Regions from separate parts of the Variovorax sp. OAS795 genome, predicted to be linked through region 2. Evidence: riboswitches for the same ligand, from Rfam matches in the RefSeq annotation. Region 2 holds a riboswitch; the other holds the start of a gene.
What was found. A riboswitch is a leader RNA that binds a small molecule or an ion and turns the genes downstream of it on or off. The one in region 2 is predicted to bind thiamine pyrophosphate.
Positions count from the first base shown of each region.

Region 1: another riboswitch for thiamine pyrophosphate. It lies ahead of thiC (phosphomethylpyrimidine synthase ThiC); the one in region 2 lies ahead of ABID97_RS15335 (purine-cytosine permease family protein).

Region 1 is NZ_JBEPOH010000001.1:5,223,093-5,238,896, forward strand. It holds gene ABID97_RS25210 (glutamate carboxypeptidase) at 1-1,006, shown strand, start outside; gene ABID97_RS25215 (acyl-CoA dehydrogenase family protein) at 1,041-2,171, shown strand; gene iaaH (indoleacetamide hydrolase) at 2,269-3,786, shown strand; gene ABID97_RS25225 (helix-turn-helix transcriptional regulator) at 3,802-4,536, opposite strand; gene ABID97_RS25230 (YchJ family protein) at 4,671-5,099, shown strand; TPP riboswitch at 5,126-5,229, shown strand; gene thiC (phosphomethylpyrimidine synthase ThiC) at 5,318-7,204, shown strand; gene ABID97_RS25240 (M48 family metallopeptidase) at 7,251-8,228, opposite strand; gene ABID97_RS25245 (lysophospholipid acyltransferase family protein) at 8,249-9,019, opposite strand; gene gmhB (D-glycero-beta-D-manno-heptose 1,7-bisphosphate 7-phosphatase) at 9,019-9,597, opposite strand; gene glyS (glycine--tRNA ligase subunit beta) at 9,627-11,759, opposite strand; gene ABID97_RS25260 (metal-dependent hydrolase) at 11,858-12,409, opposite strand; gene glyQ (glycine--tRNA ligase subunit alpha) at 12,444-13,352, opposite strand; gene ABID97_RS25270 (diacylglycerol/lipid kinase family protein) at 13,623-14,588, shown strand; gene ABID97_RS25275 (metallophosphoesterase family protein) at 14,585-15,409, shown strand; gene ABID97_RS25280 (phosphatase PAP2 family protein) at 15,421-15,804, shown strand, end outside.
Region 2 is NZ_JBEPOH010000001.1:3,169,748-3,185,551, forward strand. It holds gene ABID97_RS15315 (thiazole synthase) at 1-146, opposite strand, end outside; gene thiS (sulfur carrier protein ThiS) at 201-404, opposite strand; gene ABID97_RS15325 (FAD-dependent oxidoreductase) at 401-1,492, opposite strand; gene thiD (bifunctional hydroxymethylpyrimidine kinase/phosphomethylpyrimidine kinase) at 1,552-2,412, shown strand; gene ABID97_RS15335 (purine-cytosine permease family protein) at 2,366-3,706, opposite strand; TPP riboswitch at 3,783-3,891, opposite strand; gene ABID97_RS15340 (TetR/AcrR family transcriptional regulator) at 3,918-4,652, opposite strand; gene ABID97_RS15345 (aspartate aminotransferase family protein) at 4,726-6,027, shown strand; gene ABID97_RS15350 (NAD(P)/FAD-dependent oxidoreductase) at 6,024-7,100, opposite strand; gene fdxA (ferredoxin FdxA) at 7,058-7,387, opposite strand; gene ABID97_RS15360 (sulfate adenylyltransferase subunit 1) at 7,431-8,771, opposite strand; gene cysD (sulfate adenylyltransferase subunit CysD) at 8,771-9,724, opposite strand; gene ABID97_RS15370 (phosphoadenosine phosphosulfate reductase domain-containing protein) at 9,768-10,400, opposite strand; gene ABID97_RS15375 (DUF934 domain-containing protein) at 10,422-10,817, opposite strand; gene ABID97_RS15380 (nitrite/sulfite reductase) at 10,814-12,592, opposite strand; gene ABID97_RS15385 (M55 family metallopeptidase) at 12,921-13,739, opposite strand; gene ABID97_RS15390 (DmpA family aminopeptidase) at 13,736-14,815, opposite strand; gene gsiD (glutathione ABC transporter permease GsiD) at 14,834-15,763, opposite strand; gene gsiC (glutathione ABC transporter permease GsiC) at 15,774-15,804, opposite strand, start outside.

The DNA.
Region 1 (15,804 bases), 2.1 Mb from region 2:
CACGCGCAGCAAAAGCGCGGGACTCGTGGTGGGCGACAACATCGTCGGCAAGCTCAAGGGCCGCGGCGGCAAGAACCTGCTGCTGATGTCGCACATGGACACCGTGTACCTCAAGGGCACGCTCGCAAAGGCACCGTTTCGCATCGAAGGCAACAAGGCCTACGGCCCGGGCATCGCGGACGACAAGGGCGGCAACGCCGTCATCCTGCACACGCTGAAGCTGCTCAAGGACTACGGCGTGCGCGACTACGGCACCATCACCGTGCTGTTCAACACCGACGAGGAAAAAGGCTCCTTCGGCTCGCGCGACCTGATCCAGGAGGAAGCGAAGCAGGCCGACTACGTGCTGTCCTTCGAACCCACCTCGGCCGGCGACGAGAAGCTCTCGCTCGGCACGTCGGGCATCGCCTATGTGCAGGTCAACATCACCGGCAAGGCCTCGCATGCGGGGGCTGCGCCCGAGCTGGGCGTCAACGCGCTGGTCGAGGCTTCCGACCTGGTGCTGCGCACCATGAGCATCGATGACAAGGCCAAGCACCTGCGCTTCAACTGGACCATCGCCAAGGCAGGCAGCGTTTCCAACATCATCCCCGCGAGCGCTACCTTGAACGCCGACGTGCGCTATGCCCGCAACGAGGACTTCGATGCGGCGATGAAGACGCTCGAAGAAAAGGCGCAGCAGAAGAAGATTCCCGAATCCGACGTGAAGGTCGTGGTCACGCGCGGCCGGCCCGCCTTCAATGCCGGCGAAGGCGGCAAGAAACTGGTCGACAAGGCCGTGGCCTTCTACAAGGAGGCCGGCGGCACGCTGGGTGTGGAAGAGCGCACCGGCGGCGGCACCGACGCGGCCTACGCGGCGCTTTCGGGCAAGCCGGTGATCGAGAGCCTGGGCCTGCCGGGCTTCGGCTACCACAGCGACAAGGCCGAGTACGTCGACATCAGCGCCATTCCGCGGCGCCTCTACATGGCCGCGCGCCTGATCATGGATCTGGGCGCGGGCAAGTAACGCGCAAGAACTAGAAAAAGACAGGAGACACGCCATGCTGCTGAGTGCCGACCAGGAAGCCATCCGCGACGCGGTGCGCGATTTTGCGCAAGCCGAACTCTGGCCCAACGCCCCGAAGTGGGACCGCGAGCACAGCTTCCCCAAGGAAGCGCACCAGGGCCTCGCGGCGCTCGGCGCCTACGGCATCTGCGTGCCGGAAGAACACGGCGGCGCGGGCCTCGACTACCTCACGCTCGCGCTGGTGCTGGAAGAAATCGCGGCCGGCGACGGCGGCACCAGCACAGCCATCAGCGTGACCAACTGCCCGGTCAACGCGATCCTCATGCGCTACGGCAACGCGCAGCAGAAGAAGCAATGGCTCGAGCCGCTGGCGCAGGGGCAGATGCTCGGCGCCTTCTGCCTCACCGAGCCGCAGGCCGGCAGCGATGCATCGAGCCTGCGCACCACGGCGCGCAAGGCAGGCGACGGCTATGTGATCGACGGCGTGAAGCAGTTCATCACCAGCGGCAAGAACGGGCAGGTGGCAATCGTCATCGCGGTGACCGACAAGGGCGCGGGCAAGCGCGGCATGAGCGCGTTCATCGTGCCCACCGATGCGCCCGGCTACAGCGTCGCTCGGCTCGAGGACAAGCTGGGCCAGCACAGCAGCGACACGGCGCAGATCAACTTCGACGGCTGCCGCATCCCGGCGGAAAACCTCATCGGCGCCGAAGGCGAGGGCTACAAGATTGCGCTGGGCGCGCTCGAGGGCGGGCGCATCGGCATCGCGGCGCAGAGCGTGGGCATGGCGCGCAGCGCGTTCGACGTGGCGCTGGCCTATGCCAAGGAGCGCCAGGCCTTCGGCGGTTCGATCTTCGAGCAGCAGGCGGTCGGGTTCAGGCTGGCCGAATGCGCCACGCAGCTCGAAGCCGCACGCCAGCTGATCTGGCATGCCGCGACCCTGCGGGACGCGGGCCGGCCCTGCCTCAAGGAAGCCGCCATGGCCAAGCTATTCGCGAGCGAGATGGCCGAGCGCGTCTGCAGCGCCGCGATCCAGACGCTGGGCGGCTACGGCTACGTGAACGACTTTCCGCTCGAACGCATCTACCGCGACGTGCGCGTGTGCCAGATCTACGAAGGCACGTCGGACATCCAGAAACTGCTGATCCAGCGCGCGCTGGCCTGAGCGCACGCGTCAGATAGCCGCCCTGTCATCGGTTTCGATGACAGACAACCAGGCGCGGGCGGCGCAGCATGGCGGTCTCTATCCCGGAGTCCTTGCCATGCCCAGTTTCAAACCCGCTTCCCTCACCTTCGCCCTGCTGTGCCTCGGCGCGGCAGGCTTGCCCGTGCAAGCCCAGACGACCGCTCCCGACCTCGCCACGCTGACCGCGAGCGACGCGGCAAGGCAGCTCTGCGAAGGCACTCTCACCAGCGAACAGCTGGTGTCGGCCTACATCGCACAGGCCCATGCGGGCAAGAACCTCAATGCCTTCATCACCCTGGACGAAGCCGGCGCGCTGAAGGAGGCGCGGGCCGCCGACGCACGGCGCAAGCGCGGCGGCGCCTGCAAGCCGCTCGCCGGCCTGCCGGTGGCCATCAAGGACAACATCCAGGTGCGCGGCCTGACCGCCACCGCGGGATCGCCTGCGCTCAAGGGCTTCGTACCCGCCGCGGACGCCCCGGTCGTGGCCAGGCTGCGGGCGGCTGGCGCCATCATCCTCGGCAAGACGAACATGCATGAGCTGGCCTTCGGCGTCACGGGCTACAACCCCGCGTTCCAGAGCGGCCCCGAGGTCGGCGTGCGCAATGCCTACGACGCGAGCCGCATCGCGGGCGGATCGTCGTCGGGCAATGGCGCGGCGCTGGGCGCGCGCATGGCCCCGGCCGCGCTGGGCACCGACACGGGCGGCTCGGTGCGCATTCCCTGCGCCTTCAATGGCTGCGCATCGCTGCGTCCGACCATGGGGCGCTATTCGCAGCAAGGCATCGCGCCGATTTCGCACACGCGCGACACAGCAGGGCCGATGGCGCAATCGATGGCCGACGTCGCGCTGCTCGACCGCGTGATCGCGGGCGGCGCGCCGCTGCGGCCTGCCGACCTCCAGCGGGTGCGGCTCGGCGTGGTCCCTGCCTTCTACGCCAACCTCGACACGGACACGCGCGCCGTGACGGACGCCGCGCTGGCCAGGCTTCGCGCGGCCGGCGTCACGCTGGTGGATGTGGAGATGCCGAAGCTCATGGAACTCAACGGGGCCATCGGCTTTCCAGTGGCGCTCTACGAGGCGCACGACGACATGGCGGCCTACCTCGCGAAGTACCGCACCGGCATTGACATCGCGCAGCTCGCGGCTGGCATGGCCAGCCCCGACGTCAAGGGCACCTTCGACACCTTCGTGATCCCGCGCAAGCTGCCGGCGCCCAATGGCGTGGTCGACGCCCGGCCGGCCTACGACAATGCGATGCGGGTTGCGCGGCCTGCCCTGCAGAAGCTCTACCGCGAGGCCTTCGCGAAGAACCGGCTCGATGCGCTCGTGTTCCCGACGGTGCCTCGCGTGGCCCTGGTGGCCGCGCCGGAGGCGAGCAGCCCGGAGAACTTCAGCGCGCTGATCCAGAACACCGACCCCGGCAGCAATGCCGGCATCCCGGGCGTGCAGCTGCCCTCGGGCCTGGGGGCCGCCAGCGGCTTGCCGATCGGCCTGGAACTCGACGGGCCGGCCGGCAGCGACCGCAAGCTGCTCGCCGTGGGGCTCGCGGTGGAAGGCGTGCTGGGCCGGCTGCCTGCGCCCAAGGCGAAATAGGGTCGGGTTGGCCGATCAACGCTGTGCGAGCCCGGCCAGCGCCGAGCGGCGCTCGATGCCGAGCTTGTCGAAGATGCGCCGCAGGTAGGTGCGCACGGTGGGAACGCCCACGGCCATGCGGCGCGCGATCTCCTTGTCGGTGAGGCCTTCGCACACGGCCCGCGCGACCTCCTGTTCGCGCGTGCTCAATGTGCGCCACTGCGTGCCGGCGGGCATCGGCATGGCGGCCGCCTTGCACTGCGCGCGTTGCAGCGCACCGATGAACGCCGGCTCGATCAGGTCGAGCAGCGCCTTCTCGTGGTCGCCAAAATCGCCGCGGCCCTTGCGCCGCCAGATGCGCAGGTCGCCCAGCGCGCGGCTGCCCTCGAAGGCATGCAGGTTCATGCCCCAGTGCAGCCCGTCGCGTGAGAGAAAGTCGGTGAAGAACTCGGTCTTCATCAGTTCGCGCTGCGGCATCACGTCGGTCACCCGCGTGGCACGGCGGCGCGACTGCAGCACGAAGGTGATCGGGTCGTGGTGCTGGTGCCATTCGCCGTAGCGGTCGAGGTTGGCGGGGTCCATGTTCAGCGCCACGCGGCCGTCGAAACGGCCGGTTTCGGCGTTCCACACGAAGGACGCGAACTGGTCCGCGCGCAGCAGGTCGAGCAGCGCCCGCCCCAGGCACTCGCGGACGTCGTTTTCGCCGCGGTCCTGCGCCAGCAGCGTGAAAACGCCGCGCAGCGCCTGCTGTTCGGAGCCCGTCAGGTACATCGCCGCCTCGCTCTGTTCGTATGCCGCAGAAGGCTAGCGTCTAGCAAGCGCTGCGCCAAGCGTGGTTCCACGGATTGGGCCGCAGGGCTTGCCCCATCGGAGGAAGCCGCTCGAAGTGTTCCAATAGGGGCTTCATGAGTGCCACCGATCCCACCACCGGACCTTGCCCCTGCGGCCGCACGGACCGCCGAGACAAGCCCATCGGCTACGCCCTGTGCTGCGGCCGCTATCTCGACGATTTCGAGGGCACGCCCGCGCCCGACGCCGAGTCGCTGATGCGTTCGCGCTATTCGGCCTTCGTGCTGGCGCGCGAGGCGTACCTGCTCGCCACCTGGCATCCGTCGAAGCGCCCGGCCTCGATCGAGTTCGAGCCCGGCGTGAAATGGCTCGGCCTGGACATCCGCTCGCGTTCGGTGCTGGACGCCGACCATGCCGAGGTCGAATTCGTCGCCCGCCAGCGCAGCAGCACCGGCACCGCCACGCGCCTGCACGAGCGCAGCCGCTTCGTGCGCGAGGGCGACCGCTGGTTCTACCTCGAAGGCGACCTGCAGACGCCGGGTTGACGCCGCGGGCCAGGGCTCGCACAATCGGCCCCGCTCCGGGGTGCACGCATGTGGCGTGCTGAGATGGCAAGTGCCGACCCGCGAACTTGATCCGGGTCATACCGGCGTAAGAAGAGCTGCACTCCCTGACTCCGGTCCCGCCACCCACCCCTTCGTGGCGGCCCAAAGTCCACCGAGCGATTGCGGAGCACCCTTTCCCTCAACAAGGAGTGCCCCGCATGAATGCCCCCGATAAGTTCACCGCCCTGCTTTCGCTCACGCGCGAGCCGTTTCCCGCATCACACAAGTGCCTGATTCCGGGCAGCCGGCCCGACCTGAACGTGCCGGTGCGCGACGTGCTGCTGACCAACGGCGAGACCGTGTCGCTCTACGACACCTCGGGCCCCTACACCGACGCCAAGGTCGACATCGACGTGCGCCGCGGCCTTCCCGGCGTGCGCGACGCCTGGATCGCCGAGCGCAACGACACCGAACGCTACGAGGGCCGCTCGCACCAGGCGCTCGACGAAGGCCTGAAGCACACGCACGACCACGACGCCCAGCGCCTGGCCGAGTTGCGTGCCGGCGCCTCGGCCCTGCAGCGCACCCCGCGCCGTGCGAAGTCGGGCGCCAACGTCACGCAGATGCACTACGCCCGCCGCGGCATCGTCACGCCCGAGATGGAGTACGTGGCCCTGCGCGAGAACGGCAAGCGCGAATGGATGGCCGAATACCTCGCCAACGAGGAGCGTGCGAAGCGCGTGGCCGGCAACCCGATGGGCGCGAGCATTCCGCGCATCATCACGCCCGAGTTCGTGCGCGACGAAGTGGCGCGCGGCCGGGCCATCATCCCGGCCAACATCAACCACCCCGAGGTCGAGCCAATGGCCATCGGCCGCAACTTCAAGGTCAAGATCAACGCCAACATCGGCAATTCGGCCGTCACCTCGAGCATCGAGGAAGAGGTCGAAAAGCTGGTCTGGGCGATCCGCTGGGGTGCCGACAACGTGATGGACCTGTCCACCGGCAAGAACATCCACACCACGCGCGACTGGATCGTGCGCAACTCGCCGGTGCCCATCGGCACGGTGCCGATCTACCAGGCGCTGGAGAAGGTGGGCGGCGTGGCCGAGGACCTCACCTGGGAGATCTTCCGCGACACGCTGATCGAGCAGGCCGAGCAGGGCATCGACTACTTCACCATCCACGCGGGTGTGCGCCTGCCGTTCATCCACCTGACCGCGGACCGCATGACCGGCATCGTCTCGCGCGGCGGCTCGATCATGGCCAAGTGGTGCATCGCGCACCACAAGGAGAGCTTCCTGTACGAGCGCTTCGAGGACATCTGCGACATCATGAAGGCCTACGACGTGAGCTTTTCGCTTGGCGACGGGCTGCGTCCGGGCTCCGGCGCCGATGCCAACGACGAGGCGCAGTTCGCCGAGCTGCGCACGCTGGGCGAGCTCACGCAGATCGCGTGGAAGCACGATGTGCAGACCATGATCGAAGGCCCGGGCCACGTGCCGATGCACATGATCCAGGCCAACATGGACGAGCAGCTCAAGCACTGCCACGAGGCGCCGTTCTACACGCTCGGGCCGCTGACCATCGACATCGCACCGGGCTACGACCACATCTCCAGCGCCATCGGCGCCGCGATGATCGGCTGGGCCGGCACCGCGATGCTCTGCTACGTGACGCCCAAGGAGCACCTGGGCCTGCCTGACCGCGACGACGTGAAGCAGGGAATCATCGCCTACAAGATTGCCGCGCACGCGGCGGACGTGGCCAAGGGCCACCCGGGCGCGCGCTCGCGCGACGATGCGCTGAGCAAGGCACGCTTCGAGTTCCGTTGGCAGGACCAGTTCAACCTGGGTCTCGACCCCGACACCGCGCGTGAATTCCATGACGAGACGCTGCCGAAGGATTCGAGCAAGGTGGCGCACTTCTGCTCGATGTGCGGGCCGAAGTTCTGCTCCATGAAGATCACGCAGGAGGTGCGGGAGTACGCGGCGAAGAAGGGCGTGGCCGAGGCGGAAGCCATGGCGGCCGGCATGGCCGAGAAGTCGAAGGAGTTCGCGGCGGCCGGCGGGGAGATGTACATCCCGATCCGGGCGGTGTCCTAGTCTTTTCCGGGGCCCGGGCCTCGCCCCGGCTTCTGAACCAGCAGTCTCAAGACCACCGGGGCACGGCCTCGTCCTTGAGCTGCTGCCGCAGCCGGTCGTAGTCCGGCACCACGCTCTCCACCGTCTCCCAGAAACGGTGCGAGTGGTCCATGACGCGCAGGTGCGCGAGTTCGTGCGCGACCACGTAGTCGATCACGGGCAGGCGAAAGTGGATCAGGCGCCAGTTCAGCCGGATCGATCCATCCGCGCTTGCGCTGCCCCACCGCGTGGCGGCATTCGACAGCGAGAGTTTCTTCCACCGCACGCCGAGCCGGGGTGCGAAATGGTCGAGGCGCTCGATGAAGAGCCGCCTCGCCTGGCGCATGAGCCAAGCCTGTGCGGCGTCGCGGATCTGCGAGGCTTCGGCGTTCTGCGCCACGGCCAGCCGCAGGATGCGCGGGCCGTGGCCGTCGTCGCTCGCATCGAGCGTGCCGCCGACGCTTGCAAAGCCGTGCTTCGGATCAAGCCGGATCATCACCGTTTCGCCCATGAACGGAAACTGCGCGCCATCCTTCCACGCGATGCGCGTGGCCTCGACGCGCGCGTGGCGCTGCTGTGTTTCCAGCAGCTTGCGCAGGATCCAGTCGGACTTTTCCTTGATGGCGGCATCGACGTCGCGCAGCGTGACCCAGCGCGGCGCACGCACCGAGAGGCCTTCGGCACCCACCAGGAAACCGATGGTCTTGCGCTTGCCGCGCTTGAATTCGTAGGCCACGCGCGCCGAGCCAAGCACCGTCTCGCGCGTGGCCTGCGGGTGCACGAAGCTCGCGAGCGCCAGCGTGTCGCGCAGCGGCACTGCAGGCAGCGCGGTGCCCGCCTCACGAGACTTGTCTTGCTGCGACTCCGCGGGGACCGAAGGCGAAGGCCCGGGCGGCGCGGCCTTCTTGCCGACCTTGCGGGGCCGCGGCGCGGCTGGCTTGGCCGGCGCAAACTCGTTGCCCAGCCCCTCGAACAGGTCCATCGTGAACTGGAGCAGTCCCCGCATGTCGGGTGGTTCCTTGTTCTTCAGCGCACTTCTTGCGGCACCTGCAGCGGCGGGGCGTCGCGGTAGGCCTCGGGGTCGAGCCGGCGCATCTCGGATTCGATCCAGGCCTCGACCTCGCGCATCAGCTCGTCGGGCTTGCGGCCGATGCTGGGAATGGCCGGGCCGATCGACACGTCGACCACGCCGGGGCGCTTGATGAACGCCTTGCGCGGCCAGACCTTGGCCGAGGTGACCGCGACCGGAATCACCGGCACGCCGGTTTCGCACGCGAGCCGCGTGCCGCCGCTCTTGTAGGTGCCCTTCTGGCCGCGCGGAATGCGCGTGCCTTCGGGGAACATGATGATCCAGATGCCCTGCGCCAGGAGCTTGCGGCCCTGGTTCACGACCTTGTTGAAGGCTTGCGCGCGCTGGCTGCGGTCGATGTGGATCATGTCGAGCCGGGCCATGGCCCAGCCGAAGAAAGGCACGTAGATGAGCTCCTTCTTGAACACGAATGCCAGCGGGTGCGGCATCAGCGTGGGCATCAGGAAGGTCTCGAGCGTGGACTGGTGCTTGACCAGCAGCACCGCGCCCGCGAGCTTGTCGGTCGGCAGGTTTTCCATGCCGGTCACCCGGGTGCGGATGCCCAGCAGCACGCGTGCGCCGCCGATGGCCCAGCTGAGCCATTGCTCCGCCATCCAGTAGAGCGGGATGCCGCGCTTCCAGAGCGAACTGACGCACATGATGATGCCCCAGGGCACCACGGTGACGAGCATCCACAGGGCGTGGAGAACAGAACGGAGGAACGCCATCAGACAGCCACCTGCAATGCGGCCCGCGCTTCGCGCGCAAGCAAGAAGTCGACAAAGGCGGCCAGGCTCTCGTGAACCATGGTGTTCGCCGGATATTCGGGCGGCAGCGGATCGACGCCGCGGCAGGCCGCACCCATGCCGGTGAGCAGCAGGTGCGGCTCGCAGCCGGCTGACGCGCCGGCCTGCAGGTCGCGCAGGCTGTCGCCCGCGGTGGGCACGTCTTTCAGATCGATGCCGTAGCGGTCGCCGATCTGGCGGAACAGGCCCGGCGCGGGCTTGCGGCACTCGCAGCCTTCGTCGGGGCTGTGCGGGCAATAGAAGACCGCATCGACGCGCCCGCCCACGGCCGCGAGCATCTTGTGCATCTTGGCGTGCATGGCGTTGAGCGACGCCATGTCGAACAGGCCGCGGCCCAGGCCCGACTGGTTGGACGCGATCACCACGTGCCACCCGGCATGGTTGAGCTTGGCCACGGCCTCGAGCGCGCCGGGCAGCGGCGTCCACTCGATGTCGCTCTTGACGAAATCTTCGCGGTGCACGTTGATCGTGCCGTTGCGGTCGAGGATGACGAGTTTCATGGCGTCGGCAGAAAAGCCCCGTTTCAAAATCAGGCCGCCAGCCGTTCGAGCTGCGCCACGCGGTTCATCGCCACGTGCAGCGACATCAGGAGGCCCAGGCGGTTCAGGCGCAGGTCGGCCTGTTCGGCATTGACCATCACGCCGTCGAAGAACGCATCGACCGGCTCGCGCAGCGCGGCCAGTGTCTGCAGCGACGCGGTGTAGTCGCCGGCGTCGAACTGCGCATTGGCCGCGGGCACCACCTCGGCCATGGCGGCGTGCAGCGCCTTCTCGGCCGGCTCGTGCAGCAGCAGCTCGCTGACGTGCGCGTCGGCTTCGGGCGCCTTCTTGAGGATGTTGCCGATGCGTTTGTTGGCCGCGGCCAGCGCGGCGGCCGCGGGCAGTGCGGCAAAGGCGCGCACGGCCGCCAGCAGCTTGGGCACTTCGCCCAGGCGCTGCGGACGCGGCGCCAGCACGGCATCGACCTCCAGCGCGCTGGCGCCCTGCTCGCGCAGGCTGCCGGCCAGGCGGTCCAGGATGAAGTCCTGCAACTCGGCCGTGGCCTTGCCGCTGTCGAAGCCGTCGATGTCCTTGAACTGCGCGGCGGTGTCCTGCAGCAGCGCATCGAGCTTCAGCGGCAGGTCTTTCTCGATCAGCATGCGGATCACGCCGAGCGCGTGGCGGCGCAGCGCGAACGGGTCGCGGTCGCCGGTGGGCAGGTTGCCGATGCCGAACATGCCGACCAGCGTTTCGAGCTTGTCGGCCAGCGCGACCACGATGCCGACCTTGTGGCGCGGCAGGCCGTCGCCGGCGAAGCGCGGCTTGTAGTGGTCCTCGATCGCGTCGGCCACGTCGGCGGCCAGGCCATCGTGCAGCGCGTAGTAGCGGCCCATGGTGCCCTGCAGTTCGGGAAACTCGCCGACCATGTCGGTCACGAGGTCGGCCTTGGCCAGCTGGGCCGCCTGCACGGCGTGCGCGGTGAGCGTGGCGTCTCCGAGGTGGGCCGCGATGGCGCGCGCGATGCGCATCACGCGCTCCACGCGCTCGCCCTGGGTGCCGAGCTTGTTGTGATAGACCACCTTGCCGAGCGATTCGACGCGCGACGCGAGCGACTTCTTGCGGTCCTGGTCGAAGAAGAACTTGGCGTCGGCCAGGCGCGGGCGCACCACGCGCTCGTTGCCGCCGACCACCGCGCTCGCGTCGTCGGGGCTGATGTTGCTGACGACCAGGAACTTGTTGGTCAGCCGGTTCGATGCGTCGAGCAGAGGAAAGTACTTCTGGTTGGCCTTCATCGTGAGGATGAGGCACTCCTGCGGCACTTCGAGAAACTCGCGCTCGAAGCTGCAGACCAGCACGTTGGGGCGTTCGACCAGCGCCGTCACTTCGTCGAGCAGCGCGTCGTCGTGGATGGGCACGGTGCCGCCGCCGACCTGCACGGCCGCGGCAGCGAGCTGGCGCGCGATCTCGGTACGGCGGGCCGCGAAGCTCGCGATCACGGCACCGTCGTCCTGCATCTGCAGCGCATAGCTGTTGGCATCGCGCAGCACCACGGGATCGATGGCGGCTTCGAAGCGGTGGCCGTGGGTCTCGCGGCCCGCATGGAGACCGAGCGCCTCGACCGGCACCACCTCGCTGCCATGCAGCGCCACCAGGCCATGGGCGGGGCGCACGAAGCTCACGCTGCTCCAGCCGGGCAGCTCGCAGCCGGTTTCGAGCTGGTAGCTCATCACCTTGGGAATCGGCAGCTTGGCGATCGCCTCGGCCAGCGCCTTCTGCAGGCCTTCGGCCAGGGTCGCGCCCTTGGCGGTGCTTTCATAGAACAGGGCCTCGGCCTTGCCGTCCACCGCGCGCTTGAGTCCCGGCACGGCCGAGGCGTCGGCGCCCAGCGCCGCCAGGCGCTTGAGCAGCGCGGGCGTGGGCTGGCCCGAGGCATCGAGCCCCACGGCCACGGGCATCAGCTTCTGGGACACGGCCTTGTCGGCGGCCCGGTCGGCCACGTGCGTGAGGTGCGCGGCGAGCCGGCGCGGCGAGGCGTAGGCGGTCAGCACGGCACCGGGCGCGGCGAGCCCCTGCGCCACGAGCTGGTCGCGCAGGCCGCCGGCGAAGGCCTCGCCCAGTTTTTTCAGGGCCTTGGGCGGCAGTTCTTCGACAAACAGTTCGACGAGAAGGTTGGCAGACGGCATGGCTCAGGGAGTAGGAAATGGGCCGCGAACGGCACCGGCCACGGGCACGCAACGAAGCGGCGCCGTGGAATGCAAAGAAGAAGAAAGAACGAGCGGATTCATGCGGCGGCGGCGCCGTGGCGCCGCTCCATGCTCCGGCGCCCGAGGGCCACGACGATGGCAGCTGCCAGCAGCGGCGCCCACACGGTGAGCATCTCGTTGAGCAGCACCTGCGCGCCGCGCGGCGAGAAGAAGCGCTGGAGCGCGATCGGCGACACCTCGATGGGCCGCCAGGGGCTGAAGTAGCGCACGCTGTCGAAGGGCCAGAAGAAGGCGATGCCGATGCCGCCGTTGGTCATCATGTCCAGCAGCGGATGCGACGCGGCGCACAGCGTGATCCACGCCCATCCGGCCGCCGGGCGCATGCGCCAGCGGGGCGCCAGCCACCCGCCGGCAAGGCCCAGCAGCAGCGCGAACACCAGCGTGTGCGTGAAGCCGCGGTGTCCTGCCATGCCGCCATAGGCGATGCCGAGCTTGAATGCCAGGCCGTCGAAGTCCGGCACGATGGACGCGAGCATGCCCGCCAGCACCGCCGAGGCGGGCAGGCGCCGCGTGCCCAGCGCAATGGCTGCGCAGACGGGGACGGCAACGTGGGTGAAGACGGTAGGCATTGGGCGGGGCGTCGCGAAGAAGGTGCAGGCCGGCTCAGGCCGCCTTCCTGGGCTGCATCTGCGCCACCCACTCGCGCGGCGCCATCGGGAAGCCGAGCCGCTCGCGGCTGTCGTAGTAGCTCTGCGCGACGCTGCGCGCGAGGTTGCGGATGCGGCCGATGTAGGCCGCGCGCTCGGTCACGCTGATGGCGCCGCGCGCGTCGAGCAGGTTGAAGCTGTGCGCGGCCTTGAGCACCTGTTCGTAGGCCGGTAGCGCGAGCTGCTCGGTCATGAGGTGCCTGGCCTGCTTTTCGTGCGCGTTGAATGCGGTGAACAGGAACTCGGCGTCGCTGTGCTCGAAGTTGTAGGTCGACTGCTCGACCTCGTTCTGCTTGTACACGTCGCCGTAGCTGAGCCCATCGGTCCACGTGAGGTTGTAGACGTTGTCCACGCCCTGCAGGTACATGGCCAGGCGCTCCAGGCCGTAGGTGATCTCGCCGGTGATCGGCTTGCAGTCGATCCCGCCCACCTGCTGGAAATAGGTGAACTGCGTCACCTCCATGCCGTTGAGCCAGACCTCCCAGCCCAGGCCCCAGGCGCCGAGCGTCGGATTCTCCCAGTCGTCCTCGACGAAACGGATGTCGTTCTTCTTGAGATCGAAGCCGAGCGCCTCGAGACTGCCGAGGTAAAGCTCCAGGATGTTGCTGGGCGCGGGCTTGAGCACCACCTGGTACTGGTAGTAGTGCTGCAGGCGGTTGGGGTTTTCGCCGTAGCGGCCGTCCTTGGGACGGCGGCTGGGCTGCACGTAGGCGGCTTTCCAGGGCTCGGGGCCCAGCGCGCGCAGGAAAGTGGCGGTGTGCGAGGTGCCCGCTCCCACTTCCATGTCGTACGGTTGCAGCAGCGCACAGCCCTTGTCGGCCCAGTACGACTGCAGTTTGAGAATGATTTGCTGGAAGGTCAACATGAAGCGGGCCGGCGTGACCGGGCGTTTGGACGGTAGCGCGGCAAGCACCGCGAAGCAGGCGATTTTACGGTCGGAGGGCAACTCTCCCACAGCCGGCCGGGATGCTCGCCGCCGGCAAGCCGCCATCGGGCATGAGATAACGACGAGGCGGGTTGCCCGCCATCGCACCGCAGCCGCTTCCCCGAGCCTTGTTCCCGTGCTCTTTCCGGTCTTCTTGTTCCCCGGCTCGCATGCGCCGGCGGTGCACGCCTCCTTCCCGTTTCACTACACATGCCAGCGCCCAGCATCGGTCCGAATTCCCCGCTATTCATCGTCCTCAATGCCGGCTCCGGCAACGCGGATGCCGCCGAGACACGCCGGATCGTCGAGGAGGGATGCGCAGCCGCGGGGCGCCGGCAGCGCATCTTTCTCGTGGACGAGCGCGCCACGGTGCAGGCGCTCGCGCGCGAGGCGGTCGAGCGTGCTCGCGCCGTGGGCGGGGTGGTGGTGGCCGCCGGCGGCGACGGCACCGTCAATGCAGTGGCGCAGGCCACGCTCGGCAGCGGGCTGGCCTTCGGCGTGCTGCCGCAGGGCACTTTCAACTATTTCAGCCGCACCCACGGCATCCCGGGCGACACGGCCGAGGCCCTGCAGGTGCTGTTGACCGAGCAGCCCCGGCCCGCGCAGGTCGGGCTGGTCAACGACCGCATCTTCCTGGTGAACGCCAGCATGGGCCTGTATGCCGAGCTGCTGCAAGACCGCGAAGACTACAAGGCGCGCTATGGTCGCAGCCGCCTGATCGCATTCTTCGCCGGCCTTCTCACCGTGATGCGGGGGCACCGAAGCTGGAACCTGCGCATGGCCTGGCGCGGCCAGGAGCGCGACCTGCGCACACCGACACTGTTCGTCGGCAACAACCCGTTGCAGTTGCTTCAGGTCGGCATCGAACACGCCGATGCGCCCGAAAACGGGCAGCTGGCGGCGGTGGCGCTGAAGCCGGTGGGCGTGCTCGCCATGCCCGGCCTGCTGGTGCGTGGCGCGCTGGGCCGGCTCGGCGGCGCCGACGAGGTATTGAGCTTTCCGTTCGAATCGATGACAGTGAAAGCCAGCCGCTCGCACGGCCCGCGCCGCGTGAAGGTGGCCACCGACGGCGAGATCGCATGGGCCGAGATGCCGCTGCTGTTCCGCGTCTCGCCCGAGCCGCTCTGGCTGGTGCGGCCCGACACCGCGCCTGAACTGGAGGCCGCCAAGGAATGAGCTGCCTGCTGCAGATCTCCGACACGCACTTCGGCACCGAACGCCCCGAGGTGATGGACGCGCTCGCGCGGCTGGCGCATGCCTTGCAGCCGCAGGTGGTGGTGCTCTCGGGCGACATCACGCAGCGTGCCACGCGCGCGCAGTTCGCAGCGGCGCGGGCCTTCGTCGACAGGCTGGCCGCGCCGGCGGTGATTGCCGTGCCGGGCAACCACGACATTCCGCTTTTCCAGCTGGGGGCGCGGCTGTTCGCCCCGTATGCAAGGTACGCGGACGCTTTCGGCGCCGACCTGGAGCCGGTGTTCGAATCGGCCGAGTGGCTGGTGATCGCGGTCAACACCACGCGCTGGTGGCGGCATGCGGACGGCGAGGTTTCGCGCGCGCAGGTCGACCGGGTGGCGAGCCGGCTCGCCGTTGCCTCGCCCGAGCAGTTGCGCGTGGTGGTCACGCACCAGCCGGTGATGGTGACGCGGCAGGAAGACATGCCCAACCGGCTGCACGGGCGCGAGAACGCCGTGGCCCGCTGGTGCGGGGCCGGCGCCGACCTGATCCTGGGCGGGCACATCCACCTGCCTTTCGTGCGTTCGCTCCACGACGCCTATGCCGGCTGCCCGCGCACCACCTGGGCGGTGCAGGCGGGCACGGCGGTGTCGTCGCGCATACGCGCGGGACAACCCAACTCGGTCAACGTGCTGCGGCTCGGCGAAGCGGAAAGCGGCCGCAGCTGCCAGGCGGAACGCTGGGACCATTCGGCCGCCGAGGAGTCCTTCGTGTGCGCCAAAGTATTGCAGCTCCCGCTTGCCAGCGCCGCGTCGCCCGCTTAGGGTGCGCCCCCATGTCGACGCAAGCCCCTGCCCTCGTTCTTCTCGCCCGCGGCCTCGGCGAACATTCCCTTGCATGGTTCGCATGCGCGCTGGGCCTTTCGGTGCTGGGCGCCGGGCTGGTCTGCCGGACCTGGCAGCAACGCCGCGCCCGGACGTCGCCGACCGGAGAACCGGAAGAACCCCGGCTCGCGGCTGCGCTGGCCATGGGGTTCCTGGCGATCCTCGGGGCGGCCAGCCTGGTGGCGTACATCGCATCGAAGCTCGGCGACGGGCGCCTGCTCGGCCTGGCCGACCAGGCCCTGGCCGATGCCATCGGCGACCATGTGCCATGGGCGGCCCTCGTCGCCTTCAGCTGGCTCACGCACCTGGGCGATGCCGAGTTGCTGGCGCCGGTG
Region 2 (15,804 bases):
CGCCGCAGCGAAGCGGTCAGCATGGCGGGCTTCGCGCGCTTCACCGCGGCTTCGAGCAGGTCCGGCGAAGGGTAGCGCGCGGTGCCCAGCAGCAGGCGGCTTTGGAAGGTCTGGCCGTAGAGAACCAGCGGATCGCTGTCCGGCATGGAAGAAGTGGTTGTCATGGTGTGGGTCGTCTCCATCGCTATGTCGCTTGTGGTTCAGCCGCCGGTCACCGGGCGGATCACTTCGATGCGGTCTTCGGGTTGCAGTGCGCGCGCGCCATAGGCGGAGCGCGGCACGAACTCGCGGTTCACCGCCACCGCGAAGGGCGGCACGGCGTCCACTGCGGCCAGCGCGTCGACCAGCGTGGCGCGCTCGGGCAGTGCAAAGGGCTTGTCGTTGATCAGGACGTTCATCGTCATGCTTCGGATGTGTTGAGGCCAAGGTCCTGCGCGAGCGTGGAGCGGCCATGCACGAGCAGTTCCATCGCGGCGTCGAGCACGGCCGGCGCAATCATGAAGCCGTGGCGGTACAGCCCGTTGATCTGCAGCACGCGCGGTTGCGGCTGGCGGATGGCGGGCAGGTTGTCGGGCAGCGTGGGGCGGCACTGCGTCGCGATCTCGAGGATGCGGGCTTCGGCAAAGCCGCTGTGCACCGCGTAGGCCGCGCTCAGCAGTTCGAGCGTGGAGCGCACGCTGGCGGGCGACATGTCGTCCGACTCGATCTCGGTCGCGCCGATCACGAACACGCCGCCGGGCTTGGGTGCGATGTAGAGCGGATAGCGCGGATGCACCAGCCGCGTGGGCCGCTGCAATGCCACCTCGGGTGCGTGCACGCGGATGACTTCGCCGCGCACGCCGCGCAGGGCACTCCATTGCGGCCGCGCGCCAAGGCCGCGGCAGTCGATGACCCAGTCGGGCTGGCCCGGCGCGCCGGGCGCAAAGTCGGCCGGCGCGCGCGGGGACTGCCAATGCAGCGTGACCTGCGGGCTGGCCTGCAGCGTCGCGAGCAAGGCCGAGAGCAGCGCGCGGTTGTCGAGCTGGCCTTCACCGGGAAGGAACAAACCCTGCGCGAAGCGCTGGCCGAGCGATGGCTCCAGCGCGGCAATGCCCGCGCCGTCGAGCGCCTGAATCGGGGCGAGTTCCGGCACCTCGGCACCGGTGCGCGCCAGGACGCGTGCGAGCCGTGCCGCCTCGGCGGCATCCTGCCGGTGCCACAGCACCAGCGTTCCTTCGCGTTGCAGGAACACGGGCTGTGCCAGCGGCGCCAGCAGTTCGGGCCAGCGCGAGAGCGCGTGGTGGCCCATGCGCACGACGGACACCGGCGCCACGGCCGATTCGGCCAGCGGCGCGAGCATGGCGGCTGCCACGCGCGCGGCAGCGCCTTCGGCTTCGGGACTGCCGGCTTCGAACAGCGCCACCTTGCAGCCGGCCTGTGCCAGCGTGACCGCGAGCAGCCGGCCCATGAGGCCCGCGCCGAGGATCGCGGCCGATCGAAATGGCAGGCTCATGGTCTTGCTCCCCGGAGGGGGAGGGCGCAGGGCGAGCCGAGTCGCCGATAATTTTCGGCATGACCCAAGCTGCACATCCCGTCGCGCCGCAAGCGCCCCTGCGCTACGCCCGCGTGCTCTCGATCGCCGGCTCCGACAGCGGCGGCGGTGCCGGCATCCAGGCCGACCTCAAGACCTTCGCGGCGCTCGGCTGCTACGGCATGACGGCCATCACCGCCCTCACTGCACAGAACACGCTGGGCGTGTCGGGCATCCATGGCGTGCCGCCGGCTTTTCTCAAGGCGCAGATCCAGGCCGTGGTCGAGGACATCGGCGTCGATGCGGTGAAGCTCGGCATGCTGCATGCGCCCGAGGTCGTCGAGGTGGTGGCCTGGGCCATCGATCATTACCGGCTGCCGAACGTGGTGCTCGACCCGGTGATGGTTGCCACCAGCGGCGACCGCCTGATTGCTTCGGAGACGGTGCAGGTGCTGGTGCGCGAGCTGTTTCCGCGCGCCGTGGTGGTGACCCCCAATCTCGACGAGGCCGCCCTGCTCATCGGCCATGCGATCGACGGCGTCGATGCGCTCGATACGGCGGCCGACGAATTGCTGGCGCTCGGCGCACGGGCCGTGCTGCTCAAGGGCGGCCATCTGGCGGGCAACGACGTGGTCGATGTGCTGCTGGGGCGCGATGGCGTGCGCAAGCGCCTGTCCTCGTCCCGCATCGCGAGCCGCAACCTCCATGGCACGGGCTGCACGCTGTCGTCCGCCATTGCCGCGCAACTTGCGCTCGGCGCGGCGCTGCCCGAGGCCGTCGAGCGCGCGCGCGCCTTTGTCGTCGGCGCCATGGCCGCCGGTGCCGGCGTGCAGGTCGGTGCCGGGCACGGTCCGCTCAACCACGGCTTTGCGCCAGTGCCGACGCATCGCCTGCCGTCGTAGACGTGGGCCTGGGCCGGCTGATCCAGGCCAGCACGAAGGTGGCCGCCAGCGTCGGCAGCGCCGAGCCGAACTGCGGCGCCCAGCGGGCGCAGGCGTGATAGGCCGCGATGCCGCCGATCCAGATCAGCGCCGCGCCCAGGTCGACCCGGCGCGTGCCCAGCGATGCCATCGACTGGCCCGTGCCCAGCCGGCCCAGGATCACGCCATAGAGCGGCACGAACACCGAACTCAGCATCAGCAGGAACGGCTCGAGCGTGTGCATCGGCAGCACCAGCGCCAGCGCGGTGCAAAGCGCCGCCAGCAGCAGGCCCCATTGGCGCACGCTCCAGCGCGGCAGCAGGCTGTGGGTCGACACCGAACCCGAGTACACGTCGCCATAGGCGTTGTCGAGCTCGTCGATGAGGATGAGGCCGAGCGCCACCAGGCCGCCTTGCGCCAGCAGCAGGGCGGTGACCAGGCCGGTGCCCGGCTCCGCAACGCTCACCACCATCACGCCGAGCGCATAGCACCAGACGTTGGCCAGCGCATAGCCGATCCAGGTGCCGCTGAAGGCACTGCCGAGACCCCCCGCGCTGCGCTTGCCGTGCCGCGCGTAGTCGGCCACCAGCGGCAGCCACGACACCGGCATGGCAATCACGAGATCGAGCGCGCCGAATATGCCCATGCCGCCGTCGCCCGGCCGGGCCCAGAAGTCGTCGAGGCCCTTGGCCTGCAGGCGCGTTGCGAACTGCCAGGTCAGCCAGAGCAGCGACAGCACCACCAGCGGCAGGCCGAAGCGGCTCACGAAACGCCGCACCAGCTTCACCATCGAGCCTGCCAGCAGCGCCAGCAGCACAGCGCCCCAGAGCAGCGTGGTGAGGGCGCCGCCCAGCGGCCCGGTGAGCGTCAGGCCGAACGCCTGCTGGCCGATGGCCTGCGTGCCCTCGCGCATGATCACGAGCTCGAAGGTGGTCCAGCCCACCAGCTGCACGATGTTCAGCAGCACCGGCAATCGTGCGAAGGCGCTGCCGTAGGTGGCGTGCATCAGCCCGGCGCTCGCAAGGCCGCTTTCGCAGCCCAGCCGCGCGGTCCAGGCCAAGAGGCCGGCACCGAGCAGCGACCCCAGCACGATTGCGATGGCTGCGTCGCGCGTGCCCACGGCGGGCACCAGGTAGGCCCCGATCTGCATCACCAGCAGCCCCACGCCCAGGCTGAACCACAGCGATGCGTGGTCATTCCAGCCGAACACCCGCCTGGACGCGGGCAGCGGCGTCAGCGCCTCGTTGGCGGAAGAAAAGTCGTCGTCATGTGCCATCCAGTTGCTCCAGTGCAAAAGGTTTGGCAGGTGGGCGAGGTCCCGGCGGCAAGGCCATCGCGCGAGACAACGCGACAGGCCGCCGGACCAGCTTCCCTGCGCGAGGATTACCTCAGTCAGGTTCAAAGGGACTCTCTCAGTCAGCCCCGGGAACGGATCCCGGTTCGACACCCCTAGCGGTGGTGCTCCGCGCCGTGGCGCAAAGCGGAAACTATTGTACGAGCCTGCGCGCGAAAGACTCCAAACCATCGATGACGATCTGGATATGGCGCTCGAAGCTGGCGTCCAGCGGAACGCTGCCGCCGTTGTCCCAGCGCACGATGAAGGCCCGGTTGGCCAGGAGCGGCAGGTTGCGCGCGAGCACCGGATGGTCGAGCGGACGGATGGTGTGGACGCGCTCGCGCAGCTCCTCGGCCCAGGCCTGCGTGTTGTCGGAAGGCAGGGGCGAGAACTCCATCGTCACGAAGCCGAGCATGGCCGCGACCACGCAGTTGTAGGCCTCCAGCAGCGGCTCGCCCTCGAACCCGGCCTCGACCAGCGCCGCGAGCACGCCCTCGACCAGCTCGGTCGGCAGGCTGCCGTTCGACACCAGCTGCGCGCCCAGCAACTGCGCCACGTTCGGGTGGCGGCGCACGGCGGCGCGGCAGCGGCGGAACAGCTGCGCGATCCATTCCTGCCAGCCCTGCTTGCCCCGCGGCGGCGTGACATCGGCCATCACCATGGCGGCCACTTCGGCAAGCAGTGCCTCGCGCGTGCTCACGTGCCAGTGCACCGCGGCCGGGTAGACGCCGAGCCGTGCCGCGATCTCCCGCATGCTGAAAGCGCCGAGGCCGAACTCGTCGATGTGCGCCAGGGCGGCTTCGGCGATGCGCCGTTTCGACAGCGCGCCACCGCCGGGAGGGCGGCCTGCGGTCCTGGGTCTGGGCTCGGTGGCAGGTTTCTTCATGGATGCTGCCATTGTGCGGCAGGAAAATTGGCTGTATAAACAATATTAATTGATCAGCGAGCAATTAAAAACCATGACCGACGCCGCCATCGACCTCGCCCTCGCAGGGGCTCATCGACGCTTCGCCGACAGCAACCCCGCAAGCCGGCGCCAGTTCGAAGAGCACTCGCGCTACATGCCCGGCGCCAACAGCCGCTCGGTGCTTTTCTACGCGCCGTTCCCGCTCACCATCGCCAGGGGTGAAGGCGCGGTGCTCTGGGACGCAGACGGCCACCGCTATGCCGACTTCATCGCCGAGTACACGGCAGGCGTCTACGGCCACTCGGCGCCGGAGATCCGCGACGCCGTGATCGAGGCGATGCAGGGCGGCATCAACCTCACGGGGCACAACCTGCTCGAAGGGCGGCTGGCCAAGGCCATCTGCGAGCGCTTTCCGCAGATCGAACGCTTGCGCTTCACCAACTCCGGCACCGAGGCGAACCTGATGGCGCTCACGGCCGCGCTGCACTTCACGGCAAGGCGAAAGATCATGGTGTTCTCGGGCGGGTATCACGGCGGCGTGCTCGGCTTCGGCGCCAGGCCCTTGCCGACGACGGTGCCCTTCGACTTCCTGGTGCTGCCCTACAACCACGCGGCGGCGGCGAGCGAGCAGATCGAAAGGCACGGTGCGGAAATCGCCGCGATCCTGGTCGAACCGATGCAGGGCGCGAGCGGCTGCATTCCGGGCCGGCTCGACTTTCTTCACGCCCTTCGAGAAGGTGCGACGAAGGCCGGTGCGCTGCTGGTCTTCGACGAGGTCATGACCTCGCGCCTGGCACCGAACGGCCTGGCCAACCAACTGGGCATACGGGCCGACCTCACCACATTAGGCAAGTACATCGGCGGCGGCATGTCCTTCGGCGCTTTCGGCGGCCGCTCCGACGTGATGGCGCAATTCGATCCGCGCACGGGCTCGCTCACGCATTCGGGCACCTTCAACAACAACGTCATGACCATGGCGGCCGGGTATGCGGGCCTCACCAAACTCTTCACTCCCGAAGCGGCCGGCGCGCTGGCCGGGCGCGGCGAGGCGATGCGCGCGCGGCTGAACGCCCTGTGCGACGGGGAAGGCGTCGCCATGCAGTTCACCGGGGTGGGATCGCTGATGAACGCGCACTTCCTGAGGGGCGAAGTGCGGCGCGTGGACGACTTGGCGGCGGTGGACGGGCGGTTGCGCCAGCTGCTGTTCTTCCACCTCCTGCGCCAGGGCATCTACGCCTCGCCGCGCGGCTTCGTCGTGCTGTCGCTGCCGATCACGGATACGGACATCGACCGCTTCGTTGCCGCCATCGGCAGCTTCATCGGCGAGTACCGTTCGCTGTTGCCCGCGGCCTAGCGGGACGAGGTGCCGGCGACCCCGAGCAGCTCATGCAGCCGCGTGCTGGTGGTCGTGTATTGCAGCGGGATGGCCTTGCCCGGGAACACGAGGGCCGCGGCGCCCCAGGCGGCCAGCGTGGCCTCGTGGAAGCCGCAGACGATGAGCTTCTTCTTGCCCGGATAGGTGTTGATGTCGCCCACCGCGAAGACGCCGGGCTCGCATGTCTGGTATGTCTCGGTCTCGACCGGCACCTGCTTGCGCTCGAGCGCGAGGCCCCAGTCGGCAATCGGGCCGAGGCGCGGGGAAATGCCCAGGCAGGCGACCAGCGCATCGAGCGGCAGGTCGACCGTCGTCGCATCGGGCGTGGTGACCTGCAACTGCTTGCCATCGAAGGCCGTGGGCTGGCCGACCTTGAAGGCCAGCCTGCCTTCGGCCACCCGCGCGCGCATCGAGGCGACGAGGCTCTCGTCGGCCTGGAAGCCGTCGCGCCGGTGAACGAGCGTGACGTGCCTGGCAATGTCCGCGAGCGCGAGGGCGGTTGCCAGCGCGACGTCGTCGCCGCCATTGACCACCACCGTCTGCCCCACGAAGCGGTCCAGCGAATCGGGGTGATAGAAGAGCGAGCTGCCTTCGAACCGGGCAATGCCTTCGACCGCGATGCGCTTGGGCACGAAGGCGCCGACGCCGGCGGCAATGAACACGGTCCTGGCGAGGAAAGCCTTGCCGGCCGAGGTCGTCAGCAGCAGGCGCCCGTCGTCCTGGCGGGCGAGCGTGGCCACCTGCTCGCCGTAATGGAACTGCGGCTTGAAGGGCGCGACCTGCGCCAGCAGCGATTGCGCAAGGGCGCGTCCACTGGTCACCGGGGTGCCCGGAATGTCGTAGATCGGCTTGTCGCCATAGAGCGCCACGCATTGGCCGCCCGCAGCGGGCAGCGCATCGACGATGTGGCAGGAGATTTCGAGCAGGCCCAGCTGGAAGGCCTGGAACAGGCCGACAGGGCCAGCACCGACGATCAGGGCGTCGGTTTCAATGGGGACTGCGGAGGTGCTCAGCGCACCAGCTCCCCGATCTTGTCGGTCTTGTCTTTCCACTCGTCGGCGTCGGGCAGGGCGGGCTTGCGCTTGGTGATGCTCTTCCAGCCATCGGCCAGAGCGAGCTCGGCGTTCAGCTTGATGAACGCGATCTGGTTGGCCGGGAGGTCTTCCTCGGCATAGATGGCGTTGACCGGGCACTCGGGGATGCAGACCGCGCAGTCGATGCATTCGTCCGGGTCGATCACCAGCATGTTGGGGCCTTCGCGGAAACAATCCACGGGGCATACGTCCACGCAGTCGGTGTATTTGCAGCGGATGCAGGCTTCTGAGACGACGTGGGTCATTTGTCTTCTAACGTCAGTGTGAGGTCGGGGAAAACCCGGGATTTTAGGCCTTTGCGGCGGCAGGCTGCACGAGCACCGCCGCAGCGGTCTTGTGGGTGGCCGTATCGACCAGCACCAGCGAGCCCAATGCACGCGATTGGGTGAACGGCAGCACGGCCAGCGGCTGCTGCAGCGCCAGCACCACGTCGCCGATGGAATTGGCTTCCAGCTGCGTTGCGGGCTCCGATTCGAGCGTCGTGATGTTCACGCGATCGACGATGCGCGCCACCTTGGCCTTGACCCAGCGATGGCCCTGCAGCGCCCAGTACACGCGGCCCGCGACGAGCGGCTCGTCGTCGAGCCAGGCCACCGTGGCGGTGATCTCGCGCACCGGCTCGAAGGCGCCGGGCGCCAGCAGCCAGTCGCCGCGCGACACGTCGAGTTCGCGGTCGAGCACGATGCCGGCGCTGTGGCCCGCATGCACCGCCTTGGGCTGGCGCGTGTGGCTCAGCACCTGCGCCACCGTGGCGGTCTGGTTGCTCGGCAGCACGGTCACGCGCTGGCCGGGTTCCACATGGCCGGCCGCCACGCGGCCCCAGAACACGCGGCGGCCCTGCGAGGTGTCGGCCGAGGACGAGAACTTTTCGACCCACTGCACCGGGAAGGCGAAGGGCACGGCCTCGTCCTGCACGGTGACCGGCAGCTGTTCGAGCAGCTCGAGCAGGCTGGGTCCTTCGTAGCCGACCCAGTCGGCATGGCGCGTGGCCACGTTCCAGCCCTTGAGGGCGGAAATCGGCACGATGCCGGCGACTTCGACGCCCGCCGCTTCGGCGAAGACGCTCAGTGCGGTCGAGATGCGTTCGAAGGCCAGGCCGGCATCGTCGATGGCGTCGAGCTTGTTGACCGCGAACACGATCGACTGCACGCGCAAGAGGTGCGCCAGCAGCGTATGGCGGCGCGTCTGCGGCAGCAGTTCGCGCTTGACGACCGTGCCGTCTTCCACTTCGGCGGCCCAGGCCAGCTTGGTGGCATCGACCAGCACCACGGCGGCATCGGCGGCCGAGGCGGCCGTGACCATGTTGCGGGTGTATTGCTCATGGCCCGGCGCGTCGCCGATGATGAACTTGCGCCGGGCGGTCGAGAAGTAGCGGTAGGCCACGTCGATCGTGATGCCCTGTTCGCGCTCGGCCGAGAGGCCGTCGGTCAACAGCGCCAGGTCGGTTTCGCCGCCGCGCTGCACGCCGGCGAGCTGGTCTTGCAGCACGGTCTTGCTGTCGACCAGCAGGCGGCCGATCAGCGTGCTCTTGCCGTCGTCCACGGAGCCGCAGGTGATGAAGCGTAGGGCGGTGCCGGTGTCGCCGTGGATGTCGGCCGTGACGGGAGTTGCAGTGGTCGTCGCGCTCATCAGAAGTAACCGTCTTTCTTTCGTTTTTCCATCGAAGCCTCGGACGTCATGTCGTCCATCCGCGTCGCGCCGCGCTCGCTCACGTCGACCGACAGCGTCTCCAGCACCACGTCGCCGGCGTCGGCGGCCAGGCTCTCGACCGGGCAGGTGGTCGTGATGTCGCCCACGGTGCGAAAGCGCACGTCGCGCACCTGCACGGTTTCGCCGTCGCGCGGTGGGGTCAGTTCGGTCACCGGCACCAGCAGGCCGCGGCGCTCCACCACTTCACGCTTGTGCGTGTAGTAGATCGAGGGCAGGCCGACGTGCTCGCGCTCGATGTATTGCCACACGTCGAGCTCGGTCCAGTTCGAGATCGGGAACACGCGAAAGTGCTCGCCCGGTGCGAGGCGCGTGTTGAACAGCGTCCACAGCTCGGGGCGCTGGTCCTTGGGCTGCCATTGGCCGAAGCTGTCGCGGTGCGAAAAGATGCGTTCCTTGGCGCGGGCCTTTTCCTCGTCGCGGCGGGCGCCGCCGATGAGCGCGTCGAAGCGGAATTCCTCGATGGCCTCGAGCAGCGTGACCGACTGGTGCGCATTGCGCGATTCGCCCGGGTGCGCCAGGCGCACGGTGCCGCGCGCCATCGAATCCTCGACGCTGCGCACGATGAGCTCGGCGCCGAGTTCCTGGGCGCGCTGGTCGCGGTAGGCCGTCACTTCGGGAAAGTTGTGGCCGGTGTCGATCATCAGCAGCGGGTAAGGGATGCGGCCCGCGCCGAAGGCCTTCTCGGCGCACTTCAGCAGCACCAGCGAATCCTTGCCGCCCGAGAACAGCAGGGTGGGGCGCTCGAAAGCGGCCGCCACTTCGCGCAGGATGAAAATCGTTTCTTCCTCGAGGGCGTCGAGGTGGGTATTGGACAGGTGCGCAGGAGAGTGCATGGGCGGCGCCAGCAGTTCGGATTCGGTACGGGCGTTCATGGAATTGGGGGTGCTGGATGCGGTGGGAACGGGGCGGTGGCGCTCAGTGCGACAGGTGCAATCCGCATTCGCGGTTGTCTTCGCCCTTGGTCGGGTCCACGTAGTCGAAGTTGTTCGGCAGGCCGTGGGCCTCGCAATAGGTGTACAGGTCCTTGGACGACCAATGCAAGAGCGGCGCGACCTTGATCAGGCCGTCGGGATTGACGCTGACCGGGTCCATCTGTGCGCGCACGGCCGTGTCGGTGGCCCTGAGCGCCGTGAACCAGACCTTCGGCGCGGTTTCGCGCAGCGCGCGTGCAAAGGGCTCCAGCTTCACTTCCTCGGTGAACGCGGCATGGCGCGGGTCGTCGAGCGCCGGGGTCGGGCCTTCGACCGCTTCGCGGTGCGCACGCGAGCGGCGCGGCAGGTAGATGTGCAGGCGAAGGCCCAGCTGCCCGGTCACCTCGTCGGCAAAGCGATAGGTGGCTTCGGTGTTGTAGCCGTTGTCCATCCAGATCACGGGAACATCCGGCTTGGCGCGCGCGACCATGTGAAGGATCACGGCCTCGAACGGACGGAAGTTGGTCGTGACGATCGAGGGCTGGCCGAGGCCGATCGCCCAGTCCACCAGGCCCTCGGCGTTGCGGCCGAGCTCGGTGTTGATGCGTGCGAAGTCGATGTCCGTGGCGATGCTCATGTCGGAGGTTCCCATGCGGGCTCAGGCGGCGGCCGCGAAGTGCGGCACGGTCTTGACCGCGTCGCCCTGGTAGAAGGCGGAAAAACGGTCGAACTGGCGCTGCGCGTCGGTGGCGTCCACGCCTTCCTTCAGCACGGCGCTGGAGAAGCCGGTGCGCTCCATCTGCACCAGCTGGTCGATCAGCACGTCGCCGGTGGCGCGGATGTCGCCCTTGAAGCCGAGCCGGCGGCGCAGCAGGAAGGCCTGGCTGTAGGCGCGGCCGTCGGTGAACTTCGGAAAGTTCAGGTCGATGCGCTCGATGTCTTCCAGGCACACCTCGATGGCGAGCGGGTCGGCATCGTTGGGCAGCTGCAGCACCTTCGGGTCGCCGTCGTCAATGTGTTCCTCGGCGGCCAGGATGTTCAGTTTGCGGCTCATGCTGCTTCCTCCTCCTTGAAGCGCGCACCGTTGGCGGCGGCCTTGAAGGGGTCCTGGCCCACGCGGCGAAGGGTGTCGATGAAGGTCTCGCCGCCTTCGCGCGTGTCGCGGTAGGTGGTGAGCACGGCCTCGATCACGCCCGGCACTTCGGCCGCCGAGAACGAGGGTCCGACCACCTTGCCGGCCTGCGGCGTGCCGCTGAGCGCGGAACCGTCGGAGCCGCCCAGGGTGACCTGGTACCACTCCTTGCCGTCCTTGTCGACGCCCAGGATGCCGATGTGCCCGCTGTGGTGATGGCCGCAGGAATTGATGCAGCCGCTGATGTGCAGGTCGATCTCGCCCAGGTCGTCGAGCTCGTCGAGGTCTTGGTAACGCTCGGTGATGGCCTCGGCGATCGGAATGGAGCGCGCATTGGCCAGCGCGCAGAAATCGCCGCCGGGGCAGGCGATCATGTCGGTGAGCAGGTGCACGTTGGCGCTGGCAAAGCCGGCCGCGCGGGCCGCGAGCCACAGCGCATGCAGGTCTTCGGCATGCACCCAGGGCAGCACGACGTTCTGGTCGTGCGTGACGCGGGCTTCGCCGGCCGAGAAGCGGTCGGCCAGTTCGGCCAGCGTGTCGAGCTGGTCGGCCGAGGCATCGCCGGGCGCCTGCTTCAGGCGCTTGAAGGAGAGCGTCACGGCGCGCAGTGCGGGGTTCTTGTGCGCGGCCACGTTGCGGGCCAGCCAGCGGGCGAACAACACGTCGTCGGCGGCATGGGCGCGCAGCTCGGCGTCGGTCTTCTCGGCGCTTTGCAGCACGCGGGTCGCGAGCGTCGGCGGCACGAAGGAGGCGGCCACGCGGTCGAACTCTTCCTGCGTGATGGTGTGCGGTGCGCCGTCGTGCTCGATGATCTGCTTGTATTCGGCCTCGACATCGTCGATGTAGCGCTGGCCTTCGGCCTTCACCAGGATCTTGATGCGCGCCTTGTAGATGTTGTCGCGGCGGCCGTAGCGGTTGTAGACCCGGATCACCGCTTCGAGGTAATTCATGATCTGCTGCCACGGCAGGAACTCGCGCAGCACGGTGCCGATGATCGGCGTGCGGCCCATGCCGCCGCCCACCTGCACGCGAAAGCCGATCTCGCCGGCTTCGTTCTTCACGATCTTGAGGCCCACGTCGTGCCAGCCGGTGGCGGCGCGGTCTTCGGCGGCGCCGGTGATCGCGATCTTGAACTTGCGAGGCAGGAACGCGAACTCGGGGTGCAGCGTGCTCCACTGGCGCATGATTTCGGCGTAGGGGCGCGGATCGGCGATCTCGTCGACCGCGATGCCGGCGCGCTCGTCACTCGTGATGTTGCGGATGCAGTTGCCGCTGGTCTGGATGCCGTGCATGTCCACCGAGGCCAGCAGGTCCATCACGTCGGCCGACTTGGCGAGCGGGATCCAGTTGTACTGCACGTTCTGGCGCGTCGAGAAATGCGCATAGTGCGTGGGCAGCTTGTGGCTGCCGAGCAGGCCCTGCGTTTCGATGGCCTTGCGGTAGACCTCCGCTTCGGGCTCGTCGTACTCGCGGGCAATGCGGGCCAGCACGCGCAGCTGGCGGCTCGAAAGTTCGCCATAAGGCACGGCCACGCGAAGCATGGGTGCATAGCGCTGCACGTACCAGCCGTTTTGCAGCCGCAGCGGGCGAAACTCGTCTTCGGCAAGCTTGCCCTTTTGCCAGCGCTCGAGCTGGTCTCTGAATTGGGCAGCGCGTTGGCGAACGAACTGGCGATCGAAGTCTGTGTATTGGTACATCGTGTGATTCTTGAAGAAGGTGCGGTGCCGCACGTCCAACGGGGCGCCCCAGCAAGAAGCCGCGATTTTGTAAGCGCGGCTTATGGAAGCAAACTATTTTTTGGTTCGCGCTTTATGCGGATAAGCTTATTCTTCAATGCCCATGCGGGTTTCCGGGCGGTTGAATGCTTATTCTGGATAAGGCGGGAGTACTCTCGCAAGGCAAGGATAACGCCCGCGGGCGATTCGCGTTTGTCCACTCTCTCCCTGGGGAGAGGGCAGTTGCGCAAGGTTTACCGCTGCCGGCCCTCACCCCAGCCCTCTCCCGGAGGGAGAGGGAGTAATACTTTCAGCGCAGCATCGACGACATGGCTGAACAGCAGTTCAGCATTCGCACCGCAGCTTCCACGGTTTCGGCGGTGAATCGAAGGGTCACGCCGTCGACACGCTCGAAAGCTGGCCACTGGCAGAACAGGTCGGCCATCGCCGGCGACTGGGTGCGCAGCGTGACCACCTGCGGACCCTTGAAGACCAGCGGTCTTGCATCGGCGCGCCCGGCCAGCGCTTGCATCACGCCGGCCCGGATCGCCTCGCGCGACTGCTCGGGCGACAGCGACACGCCGCTGGTGAATCCGGTGGCGCGCTTGGTCTCGACAAAGACCGCCCGCGGAAAGAGCGCCCGGTTCTCGGCGATGAACACATCGTCCCCGCTGGCCATGACGACCGGCGCGCCGTATTCGCCCGCCAATGCGCCATAGAGTCCGGCTTCGCCCAGTTCCTGGTCGCCCAGCCGGATGCCGGCAAAGGCAAAGCTGTTGATGGTGTGGGCCAGGATGCCGCGCCCCTGCGCGCGCGAGTGGTAGCCCACCATGCAGACGGCGTCCACGCCTTCCTCGACGCCCGCCACCATGCTCAGGTAGCGCGGCTTGCCCTGCACCGCGCGGGCGCGGGGGTCGAGCACGTCGGGCGGCATGTTGCGAAAGCCGCCGTGCGAGTCGTTGACCAGCACTTCGGTCGCGCCGGCCTCGAAGGCACCCGCAATGGCCGCGTTGGCCTCTTGCGCCATCAGCAGCCGGGCGCGCTCGAACTCCGGATTGCCGGGGCGCGTCTGCTCCGCGTGGTAGACGCCCGCGACGCCTTCGATGTCGGTGGAGATCAGGACTTTCATGGGGCGTTCGTCGGTGCGAGAGAAGAAAGAGCGGAAGAGGGCAGCAATTCGGTCAGCGTCGCCCGGTGGTGGCCGTCGCGCCCGGTCACGGGCGTGGCGTGCCACAGTGCATGAAGTATGGCTTGCTCCGTGCTGTCCGCGGCGGCCTCGAACAGCCCGTCGAGCAGGCTCTCGTGCACCATCGCGATGGCGGGCATCGGGCGCTGCGCAACGTCGGGCACGGTGTAGGCGGTGGAAAAGGCCAGCACGATGTCGCCGCTGCCGTGGCCGAAGACCGAGCCGGTGCGTGCCAACCCCGCGCCCGCGCGCAGCGCCAGCCGGCGCAGTTGGCGAGCGTCGAGCGGCGCGTCGGTGGCCAGCACGATGATGATCGAGCCCTTTTCCGGCTCCCTCGATGTCCGGCTGCCTTCCGCGGCCAGCCTGGCCACCAGTTGCTCGCCGACCGAATGGCCGGCCAGCACCAGTTGCGACGGCCGGCCGTAGTTGGCCAGCACCAGCGTGCCGACCGTGTGCACGCCGCCGTGCTGCGACGACACGCGGCGCGATGCGCTCCCGATGCCGCCCTTGAGCTGGAAGCACGACATGCCGCGCCCGGCGCCCACGGAGCCTTGCGCGAAGTCGCTGCCGGCGCTCTCCAGCGCATGCAGGTAGTCGTCCTCGCTCACCGCCAGGCGCTGGATGTCGTTGAGAAACCCGTCGTTGCACTCGAACACCAGCGGGTTCACCGTGGGCAGCGCCCGGCCGCTCTCCGGGTTGGCTGCCACGCAATGGCGGATCTGCGCCGTGGACACGGTGCCGACGGAGAAGGTGTTGGTCAACGCGATCGGCGTCTCCAGCACGCCAAGCTCGGCCATCTGCACGAGGCCCACGCTCTTGCCGAAGCCGTTGAGCACCACGGCGGCAGCCGGCACCTTGTCGCGGAACGGGTCGCCGGCATGGGGCCGGATCACCGTCACGCCGGTTTGCACCGCGCCGTCATCGAGCGTCCGGTGGCCGATCGTGACGCCTTCGACGTCGGCGACGGTGTTGCGCAGGCCCTGGGGCAGGTGGCCGATGCGGGGTGGATTCAGTGCCATGAAGCAGAAAGGAATGGCCTACTCGCGGTCGATCTTCGGGTCGAGTGCATCGCGCAGCGCGTCGCCCAGCAGGTTGAAGGCCAGCACGGTGAAGAAGATGGCCAGGCTCGGGAACAGCGCCACGTGGGGCGAGGTGACCATGTCGGCACGCGCTTCGTTGAGCATGGCGCCCCACTCGGGTGTCGGCGGCTGCGCGCCCATGCCGAGGAACGAAAGGCTCGCCGCCGTGATGATCGACGTACCCACGCGCATCGAGAAATACACCACGATCGAAGAGATGGTGCCCGGCAGGATGTGCCGCACGATGATGGTCCAGTCCGATGCGCCGATGCTGCGCTCGGCCTCGATGTAGGTCTGCTGCTTGAGCACCAGCGTGTTGCCGCGCACCAGCCGCGCGAAGGCCGGCACGCTGAACACCGACACCGCCACCACCACGTTGGTCATGCTGCTGCCCAGGATTGCGACCACGCCCAGCGCCAGCAGGATGCCCGGAAAGGCGAAGAGCACGTCGGAGATGCGCATCACGATGCGGTCCCACCAGCCTTCGTAGTAGCCCGCGAGCAGGCCGAAGGCGGTGCCGACGAAGCCGCCCACCAGCACCGACAGGAAGCCCGCGGCCAGCGAGATGCGCGTGCCCATCAGGATGCGGCTGAAGATGTCGCGCCCGAGCGGATCGACGCCGAACCAGTGCGTGGCCGAGGGCCCGGTGTTCAGCATGTCGTAGTCGAAGAAGTTCTCCGCATCGAAGGGCACGATCCACGGCGCGAACACCGCGATGAACACCAGCAGCAGCACGAAGGCCGCGGCGACGATGCCCACCGGTTGCTTCTTGAAGCGGCGCCAGCATTCGCCCCAGGGCGTGCGTACCTTGCCTGCGGTCTGCACCGCGGCCACGGGGGAAAGGGGAACGATGGTTTCGGCGGCAGGCATGCCGGAAGCTTGCGTCATGGCTGCTTGCTCACTTGTAGCGGATGGTGGGATTGATGAAG